3 regions of the Flavobacterium sp. F52 genome follow, and region 1 is predicted to be linked to each of the others. Evidence: riboswitches for the same ligand, from Rfam matches in the RefSeq annotation. Region 1 holds a riboswitch; each other region holds the start of a gene.
What was found. Region 1 has a riboswitch for S-adenosylmethionine ahead of FF52_RS19965 (TlpA disulfide reductase family protein). Riboswitches for the same ligand answer to the same signal wherever they lie in the genome.
Positions count from the first base shown of each region.

Region 1 (3,330 bases):
AACCTGCAGAAATCCTGGAGTTCCGCCATCTTCTCTTACTTCTATCACATCACTGTAACAATATTTTCCTAACGGATTGGTCCATTTTACATTTCCTCCACCTGGATTATCAGGAAAATCAGATTGGTATAATTTTTCATTAAAAACCAGAATACCGCAAGTTCCTGGCCCTCCTAAAAATTTATGCGGAGAAAAGAAAATCGCATCCAATTGTTCTTCTGGGTCTTCTGGATGCATATCAATTTTAACATACGGCGCCGAAGCCGCAAAATCTACAAAACAAAGTCCGCCGTTTTGATGCATGATTTTGGCCAATTCGCGATAAGGCGTAATAATTCCTGTAACATTTGAACAAGCTGTAAACGAACCGATTTTTAAGCTTCTGTCGGCATATTTTTTTATTGCTGACGAAAGAGCTTTTGGGTCAACTAAATTATTTTCATCAGGTGGCAGAATAACCACTTCTGCATTCGTTTCATACCAAGAAACCTGATTGGAATGATGCTCCATGTGTGTGATGAAAACCACTGGTTTATCTTCTTCAGCTTTTGTTCGAAGCGCCATGATACGCTGCAATTTTGATAAAGCAGCCGTCATACCGCTCCCAGTAGTAACCAAAACGTCTGATGGGCTGGCATTTACCGATTTTTTAATAATATCTCTCGCATGCTGATAGGCGTAAGTAGAAGTTTTTCCTGTCTGACTTGAAAGTGAATGCGTATTGGCAATCATGGGACCAATTTTATTGAGCATGATATCTTCGATCGGGGCATATAATCTTCCGCTGGCAACCCAGTCTGCATAAACTAGATTCTGTTCTCCGTAAACCGATTCGAAAGTATGGTCAATTCCTACTGTATTTTCTCTAAATTTAGAAAAGTAACACTCAGGTTCTGTTGGTTTTGTTGTTGGCTCAATAGCATTCATATCCTTGTCATTTTAAAATTAACTAATATTGTATTATTTGTATTTCTTATCAATCTTATCATTCATCTGAAAGACAAGATTGCGCTTTTCTTTTTTAAATTTTATTTTCTAAAAGTCTTTTCAATGTAGATTGCAATTCTTCTCCATACAGGTTTTTCGCAACGATTACTCCTTTCGAATCCACCAAATAATTTCCAGGAATGGCTCTTACACCATATAATTTGGCAACTGCACTGTTCCAGAAAAGCAAATCAGAAACATGCGTCCAGGTTAAATTATCGTCTTTAATTCCTTTAAGCCAATTTTCTTTCTTTTTATCCAAAGAAATTGCGACAATATTGAATCCTTTGTCATGAAATTCTTTGTAAGCCGCAACAATATTTGGATTCTCTCTTCTGCAAGGTCCGCACCATGAAGCCCAAAAATCAATTAAAGTATAGCCTTTTAAGTTATCATAAAGTCGAACTGGCTTTCCATCAGGATCATTGGCTGTAAAATCTGGGGCTTTTTTACCTACCGATAATCCGTCTAAAACAATAGCCAGTTCTTTTAATTCTTTCACGTAAGTAGTACTTTGAAGACTTTTATCTAGCAAAGCAATATTTTGTGTAATCTGTTCAGGTGTTAATCTGTAAGACCAGTTTCTGTACAATACATAAGCAGAAACAATAGATTTTGGATTTTCTGTTATGAATTTACTGATTTCTACATCTTTGCTCTTTTTATAGGCTTCAAACAAATCCTGAGAAGCAGAACCTTCAACCACAGATGTTGTGTAATATTTCTTCGGACTCAGTTTTACTGTAATCGGATTTTTTTCTAGAAAAATATGCAATGGCGAACTTTCTGTATTTACGCTTAATCCGTATAAATCTGGCGTTTTTACTTTCGTTTTAAAACTAAAATTTCCGTCTTTTACTTTTGCCGAATCAATCGTGGTAAACATCTTATTGTGAAACTTCTGCAAGTAAACGTATTGCGCTACAGTATCAGCAACAGTTCCTTTCAATTGTAAATTATTTTCCTGAGCCTGAGTTTGAAGAGCTCCAAGAAATAAAGCGAAACCTAATAGTATTTTTTTCATTTTTTTTAGTTTTAAGATTAGACAAAAGAATTTCAGGCCAATGTCAGAAGTCATTGGCAGTATTTTATTTTACAAAGAGAATCTGGAATAGACTATTGTTTTAGCATTTAGAAAAAAGCAAAGGCGTTTTCTTCAAAAATGGAATTCAAGAGCTCATAACCGACATATACAATTGATTCAGCTTTCATATTAATAAAGATTTGGTTAGATGATCTTAAACAGATTTACGGAGAAATCTTTCTTATCTGCCCGCTTGTAGCGGAAGGATTTAGCACCTTATTCGGCAACAGGTTGCTAAGACTTCATTGGGCCTATTCCCTCAGTCTTTCTGGATAAGTATCATGTTATAAATTTTCTTCGATACAAATATATATTAATTCTACCGAATTAGTCAAGTTTAAATTGAATTTTTTTAAAATTAATTGAAAAAGCATTTTTAAGAAGAAAACAAAGTTCTCATAATCAAATAATTAAAAAACACAAATACATCGTTTTGAAATTCTTATTTATAAAAGAAATTCATACGTTTTTAAAATCTGAATTGAAAAGTATTTTTAAATTCTAAAGAAAAAGATGCAGGTATTGGTTCTTTTCCAGATTGGAAAGCGGTTCTTTTAATCCGTTTTCAAGATTTGAGGTAATCAGTCCCAGCACTTGTTTTAGATCGTTGAAATTATTTGGCTTCACAAAATAACAGAATGCGCCAAGGTCGCCAGCAGCTTCCATATCATTTTTGTGTGAAGAAGTAGAAATCATAATTACCGGAATATCTTTATAACGCTCTTCCGATTTTAATCGTTTCAGACATTCCCATCCATTCATAATAGGCATATTTAAATCTAAAAAGACAACTTCAGGTGTTTTATCTTGACTATTTAGCATTTTCAATGCTTGATCCCCATTTTCTGCACAGTGACAAATAATACTTTCATCTATATCAGCCAACGCTTCGCAAAACATTTCTGCGTCGTCCCTGTCATCATCGGCTAATAAAATTATTTTCTTACTCATGCTTAAATGTCTTTTTCTGTTTGTTCAAATGGCAACATAATTGTAAAAACAGCTCCTTTATCGACAATTCCATTTGCTGTAATGCTGCCTCCGTGACGTTCCGCTATTTTTTTACAAAGCGACAACCCTAAGCCAGTTCCTTCATAACGGTCTTTAGAATTTAATCGGGTAAAAGTTTCAAAAATACGTCCCGTCTGATCGGGGTCAAATCCGATTCCGTTGTCTCGTACTGTAATTACAGCTATTCTTTTACCGTCTTCAAATTTTTCTTCTGCATTAATGGCAATCTGCGGCGGAACATTTTCTTT
Region 1 covers NZ_AKZQ01000037.1:335,152-338,481, reverse strand. The annotation lists gene FF52_RS19970 (aminotransferase class V-fold PLP-dependent enzyme) at 1-927, opposite strand, end outside; gene FF52_RS19965 (TlpA disulfide reductase family protein) at 1,022-2,011, opposite strand; SAM riboswitch class I at 2,250-2,350, opposite strand; gene FF52_RS19960 (response regulator) at 2,573-3,022, opposite strand; gene FF52_RS19955 (PAS domain S-box protein) at 3,025-3,330, opposite strand, start outside.

Region 2 (3,330 bases), on a different contig from region 1:
AGCAATTTGAGCCAGGATTTACTTTAGGAGAACGTGCAGAAACAATCGATAAGCAAGAAGACGGAACTTTCATTGTAACCTCAAACAAAGGGACTAAATTCCACGCGCCGGTTATCGCAATCGCGGGAGGTTTAGGAAGTTTCGAACCTCGTAAGCCACTTATTGAAGATATCGAGTTTTATGAAGATAAAGGAGTAAAATACTTCATTAAAAATCCTGAGAAATTCAGAGATAAAAGAGTTGTTATTGCAGGAGGAGGAGATTCAGCATTAGACTGGTCAATTTTCTTAGCAAACGTAGCTTCAGAAGTAACTTTGATCCACAGAAGAAACGAATTCAGAGGAGCTCTTGATTCAGTAGAAAAAGTACAGGAATTAAAATCAGCAGGAAAAATTAAATTAATTACTCCGGCTGAAGTTATCGGAATCAACGGTGCAGAGCACGTAGAATCTTTGGACATCGAAGAAAATGGAGCACACCGTAAAATCGAAACGGATTATTTTATTCCACTTTTCGGATTAACACCAAAATTAGGTCCAATCGGTGACTGGGGATTAGAAATCGAGAAAAATGCTATCAAAGTAAACAATGCATTAGATTACCAAACTAACATTCCGGGAATCTTCGCAATTGGAGACGTAAATACATACCCAGGAAAATTAAAGTTAATCCTTTGCGGTTTCCACGAAGCCACTTTAATGTGTCAGGCCGCTTACCAAATCATCAATCCAGGTAAAAAATATGTATTGAAATATACAACAGTTTCTGGAGTTGATGGTTTCGACGGAACTCGTAAAGAAGCTCCAAAAGCAGTTGTGAAGGCGATTGTCTAAGACGCTAAGATTCTAAGACGCTAAGATTTATATAGAAGCTCAAACTTTTAGTTTGGGCTTTTTTTTATTACCATGAATAATCCCAGAGAGATGAAATATTTGTAGAAAAGAAATTATTCGTTTTGCAAAAGAGCTCCAGCGGAGCGACATATATGTCGCTCCGCTGGAGCTTTTGTGTTATGCTCATTGTTTTTCTATAAATATTATGCTCCTCCGGAGCTAAAAGGCACAGGCAAAAACACAATGAAAATCTTAAACATTTTTTATAAACACAAAACACATAAAAAAATATAGCCAGTGGTTTCAACCACTGGAAGACAACGAATAAACGCATCGCATAATCACAATACGTTCCCGCGGTTGAAACCGCGGGCTATATTTGAAAAACAGAAACTAAAAAAAACTTAGAAACTTAGAATCTTAGAGTCTCAGCATCTTAAAAAAAACATTTGCAAATCGAATTGCCATTTCATACCTTTGCACTGTTCTTAAAATTATTGTTAGTTATCACGAAAGGCGGAGGGACAGACCCAATGAAACCTTAGCAACCCTTTACCATAAAGAAGGTGCTAAATTCTACTTTTTACTAATTTTCAAGTATTAAAGATAGATAACACAAATACATTACAAGTATTTCTCAAAACTTTTCCAGACAACGTACAATATTTACCGAAGCAATTCAGTAGAAGGAGCGAATCATTGGCGCATTTTGCAGTCAGTAGTTCCCGCTTTCGCCTATATCTCTCCATTTCATTGCGAGGATACCGGCTCAATCGGGGCTAATGAGCCAGCAATAGTGCACTTTTGGAAATAAAGTGAAAAAAGTATCCGAAGCAAACCTAACAGGTTTTTTAAAACCTGTTAGGTTTAAACTTCACAATCATAATAAAAAAACTTAGCATCTTAGAACCTTAGTATCTCAGAAGCTAAAAAAAGAGCCATGGCAATAACAATTCAAGAAGCAATAAAAAAAAATATCTTAATCCTTGACGGAGCAATGGGAACAATGTTGCAACGCTATAATTTCTCAGAAGAAGATTTCAGAGGAGAGCGTTTCAAAGATTTTCCGCATCCGTTAAAAGGAAACAACGATTTACTATCCTTAACACAACCACAAGCAATCCGCGATGTACATGCCGCTTATTTTGAAGCAGGTGCCGACATCGTAGAAACCAATACTTTCTCTGGAACAACAATCGGTATGGCCGATTATCACATGGAAGATTTGGTTTACGAGTTAAACTATGAATCGGCAAAACTTGCGCGCGAGGTTGCCGATGAGTTTACCGCAAAAAATCCAGAAAAACCACGTTTCGTAGCCGGTTCAATTGGCCCGACAAACCGTACTGCAAGTATGTCGCCAGATGTAAACGATCCAGGTTACAGAGCCGTAACGTTTGACGATTTACGAATTGCGTACAAACAACAAGCAGAAGCTTTAATGGATGGTGGCTGTGATTTACTTTTAGTAGAAACCATCTTCGATACATTAAATGCAAAAGCGGCACTTTTTGCAATCGAAGAAGTAAAAGAAGAACGCAATCTTGATATTCCAATCATGGTTTCTGGAACAATTACCGATGCTTCAGGAAGAACACTCTCTGGACAAACTGTTGAAGCATTTTTGATTTCAGTTTCACATATTCCGTTATTAAGCGTAGGATTCAATTGCGCTCTTGGTGCCGATTTGTTGAAACCGTATTTGAAAACATTAGCGCATAACACAAGTTTTAATGTTTCGGCGCATCCAAATGCAGGATTACCAAACGCTTTCGGACAGTACGATGAAACACCAGAACAAACTCAAGCATTCATTAAAGAATATTTAGAGGATAATTTAATTAATATCATAGGAGGTTGTTGCGGAACAACGCCAGATCATATTCGATTAATGGCTGAGGTTGCGAAGGATTATAAGCCGAGAGTTGCGCCAGTTTTTGAGTGACGTTTCCTGCAAGGTTTTCAAAACCTTGTAGGTATGTTTTAAGAAGAAATAAAGTTCTATATCATCGGAATTTATTACATTAAAATTGTAAAAGACAATTATGAGTTTAGAGAAACAACCTTATAATGAACTTATAGATAAAATTGGCAGTTTGTTGCAACAAGGAAGGCAGCAAGCTGTAAAATCAGTCAATACAATTTTGGTGCAGACATATTGGTACGTAGGTCAGCATATTGTAGAGTTTGAGCAAAAAGGAAATGAAAAAGCTGAATACGGAAGTCAATTACTGGATACGCTTTCTAATGATTTGACACAAAAGTATGGTAAAGGTTTTGGTCGCTCGAATCTTTTTCAGATACGCCAATTTTATATCAAGTTTCAAAATATCCAGACACTGTCTGGACAATTGACTTGGAGTCATTATACAGAAATATTAAAATCAAATAATGATTTAGAATTAGGCTTTTATGCTAAACAATGTCAGCATGAGCGTTGGAGTGTAAGAGAATTAAAACGTCAAATGAAGAGTTCACTGTTTGAAAGATTAGCTTT
Region 2 covers NZ_AKZQ01000027.1:190,261-193,590, forward strand. The annotation lists gene FF52_RS14420 (NAD(P)/FAD-dependent oxidoreductase) at 1-833, shown strand, start outside; SAM riboswitch class I at 1,335-1,450, shown strand; gene FF52_RS14425 (homocysteine S-methyltransferase family protein) at 1,774-2,778, shown strand; gene FF52_RS14430 (PDDEXK nuclease domain-containing protein) at 2,879-3,330, shown strand, end outside.
Region 2: another riboswitch for S-adenosylmethionine. It lies ahead of FF52_RS14425 (homocysteine S-methyltransferase family protein); the one in region 1 lies ahead of FF52_RS19965 (TlpA disulfide reductase family protein).

Region 3 (3,330 bases), on a different contig from region 1:
AGAACCTTGAGAAATGATGCTTACACTGATATTATTATCTCCCATTACTTTAAAAATTCGAGCGTCAACTCCAGCTTTTCCAAGCAATCCTCGTCCTTCAAGATTTACAAGAGATACATTTTCTAAAACAGAAAGTGTTTTAATTCCTTCTTTAGAAGAATCTGAAGTGATTAATGTTCCGCGGTTTTCGTGGTTGAAAGTATTTAGAATTCGTAACGGAATATTCTTTTCTAACAAAGGAATAATCGTTTTAGCATGAAGAATCGTCGCACCGAAATTTGCCAACTCATTTGCTTCATTAAACGATAAATATTCGATTTTCTTAGCATCTGCAACCAAATCCGGATTTGCAGTGTAGATTCCGTCTACGTGCGTGAAGTTCTGCAATTCTTCAGCATTTAAATAATTTGCGATTAACGAAGCGGTATAGTTACTGCCATTTCTACCTAAAGTAGTTGTGTCGTTGTTGTTATTAGATCCAATGAAACCTGTAACTATATTAACCGTTTCTCCGTTATGTTCTTTAAAATAATTGACTACGTTTTTCTTAGAAAGCTGTTCTAATGGCTGTGCATCACCAAATTTAGAATCCGTTTTCAATAATTCTCTTGTATCTACAAAATTGGCTGGAATTCCTTTTTCTAGTAAAATAGCCGTCAATAATTTAGCCGAAAGCAATTCGCCTTTTGACAAAATCTGATCTTTGATTTTTTTGCTGTAATCGCCAATTAAGCTAACACCCTCGAAAAGTTTATCTAAAACATTAAACTCTTCAGACAAATCAACTTGCGGATAATCTGATATTTGATATTTTTTAAAATTCTCTAATAATTCTTTATAACTGCCATTTTTAGCAGCAATGCTTAAGATAAATTCAAGCTCATCTGTCGCATTTCCACGTGCAGAAACGACAACGGCAATTTTTTCGCCTTGATTTACTTTATCTGAAATGATTGAAACAACTTTGTTAAGTCCTTCTCCGTTTGCTAATGATTTACCTCCAAATTTTAATACTTTCATTTTTATTTCTTTATTGTTTCTGCCTTAAAAATGTCGGCAAGTAAATGATCTAATTGTTTGTACTCGATTAAAAAAGCGTCATGTCCATGAACCGAATCAATTTCGCTGTAGAAAACATTGTCTTTAAACTTCTTCAATTCTTCATAGGTTTCTACGTTTTCTTTTGCCGTAAAAAACAAATCTGAATTGATTCCGATAATATGAATTGAGGCTTTTGTTTTGGACAACAAGTTTTCAAAACTTTCACTATTTCTAGTAATATCAATTGATTTAAGCAATTGGTTCATTAATTTATAAGAAGACAGTTGGAATCTTTTCTGCAATTTTTTGCCGTGATGTGCCAGCCAGCTTTCGATATTAAAAATCAAAAGATCTTGATTGATTGTTCTTTGGAATTTCTCTTTGAATGATTCTGGCGAACGATAACAAAGCATGGCATGAATTCTTGCATCTTCGATTGGTTTTGAAGAATTGTTTAGAATTTGTTCCTGAAGAAAACAATTGGCAATAAGCCAGTCAGTAGATTTCCAGTCACTCGCGATCGGAATAAGGTTTTCTGTTATATTAGGTTCTAAAGCTAAGATTTCCCAAGCAATTCCTCCTCCTACAGAGCCTCCGATAACTGCAAAAAGCTTTTCAATATGTAAAGCTTTTACGCCTTCAATAAAGATTCTCGCGACATCTCTGGCTGTAAAGTCAAGATAATTTTCAATTAAAAAAAAATTGCTTCCATTTCCAGGAACATCAAAGGCTAAAATGGTATAAACAGCAGTATCTATGGTTTTACCTTCGCCAATTAAGTCATTCCACCAGCCGTTTTCTCCAGTTACTTGCGCATTTCCTGTTAAGGCGTGATTAACCAATACAATTGGCGCACTATGCAAAGGCTGTCCTGCCAATGTAAAGTGCAAAGGTATAGAATGGTAAGCTGCACCACTTTCTGTGATGAAATCTTGAATTATAATAGGGTTTGGTATATTTTCCAATTTCAAATCTATTGTATTATCTGATTTGTATATGGAAATATTAGAAAGAAAAACTAGGTTTAACTAGAAAAAATCTTGTTGTTATCTTTCCACGTTTGGCGTGGTAGAATGTAGCACCTTCTTCGTTTTACCGAAGGGTTGCTAAGGCTTCATCGGGTCTAATCCCTCGTCCTTTCTTTATAACATTTCAATACGTGTTTGAACTTAACGGTGCAAATTAACTACTAATTTCTCTAACAAACAAATTTTATCTAAAAGTGTTTGTTAAATTTCTGAAACTTACTTTAGCAAAAACTATTATACGCAAAAATTTACCGAACAAAAATGCCCAGTAAAATTAAGCAGGTTTTACCCTAAATTTATGATGCTTTTCTGTTTAGATAAAAAGCGTTTCATTTTCTTTTGAATACATCAAAAACAATAAAGAGTTCGGCGCTTTTTTTCCAGTTGCCTTACCTTCCTCTGCGATTCCAGCCTCAGTTATTCCGAATCTTGGATGAGCCAATTCGTTTGTTGGTGGCGGATTATTTTTTCTTGTCCTTCTGTTTTTCAAATTTGAAATTTTTTCTGCTAAGTAGTTCAATGTGCTCATGATTTTAAGTTTTAGTTAAGTTGTGTTTTATAATCTTTATTTCTCGTTTATCTTTTTGTTAAATCGCTTTCTGGAATAAAAAAACCCTTTTGGATTTTTCAGATACCAAAAGGGTTTAAGTTTTTACACTCACATATACTTTTAGTATCAACAGACGTATGCGCAAATAAGCGCGACAGAAAACATCTTGTTCATCTGTAAGGATTTATTCATCTGTGATTTATATTGTTTATTTAAATTCTGCATTTGTATTAAATTAAAAAGCCTCCCAAAATTTCTCGGGAGGCTCTTACTATATTATTATTGTATTCTTACAATTTTTTAAGCAATAGACACCCCAACCTCGGTCTTAACCGAAATGGCACAAAACATTTTGTTGACTTTTAAGTTCATTTGATTTCTAGTAGTTTTTGGGTATAACAAATATGCAATTATTTTTTTTATTACACAAATTAAATTCAAGAATTTAATTACAAAAATCGTTAAAAATCAATTTTTTAACGTCAAAAAACATCTTACAAAAACGAAAACGAAATAATACAAGTAAAAAACTTACAAAACAAACTCGTTTTTTCTTAATAATTCCATTTGACAAATCAGTTTATCAAAGAACCTTTTTCTTTTTCGGCTAAAAAATTATAACCAGACTGCCTCCTTAGTCCTAATTCGTTCCACTATTTTTAGGATATCAGTTATAATTCCTCTCGAAATTGCTTGTTTACATGGCGGAGC
Region 3 covers NZ_AKZQ01000027.1:173,314-176,643, reverse strand. The annotation lists gene thrA (bifunctional aspartate kinase/homoserine dehydrogenase I) at 1-1,020, opposite strand, end outside; gene FF52_RS14350 (alpha/beta fold hydrolase) at 1,023-2,012, opposite strand; SAM riboswitch class I at 2,085-2,192, opposite strand; gene FF52_RS14345 (hypothetical protein) at 2,383-2,598, opposite strand; gene FF52_RS14340 (aspartokinase) at 3,235-3,330, opposite strand, start outside.
Region 3: another riboswitch for S-adenosylmethionine. It lies ahead of FF52_RS14350 (alpha/beta fold hydrolase); the one in region 1 lies ahead of FF52_RS19965 (TlpA disulfide reductase family protein).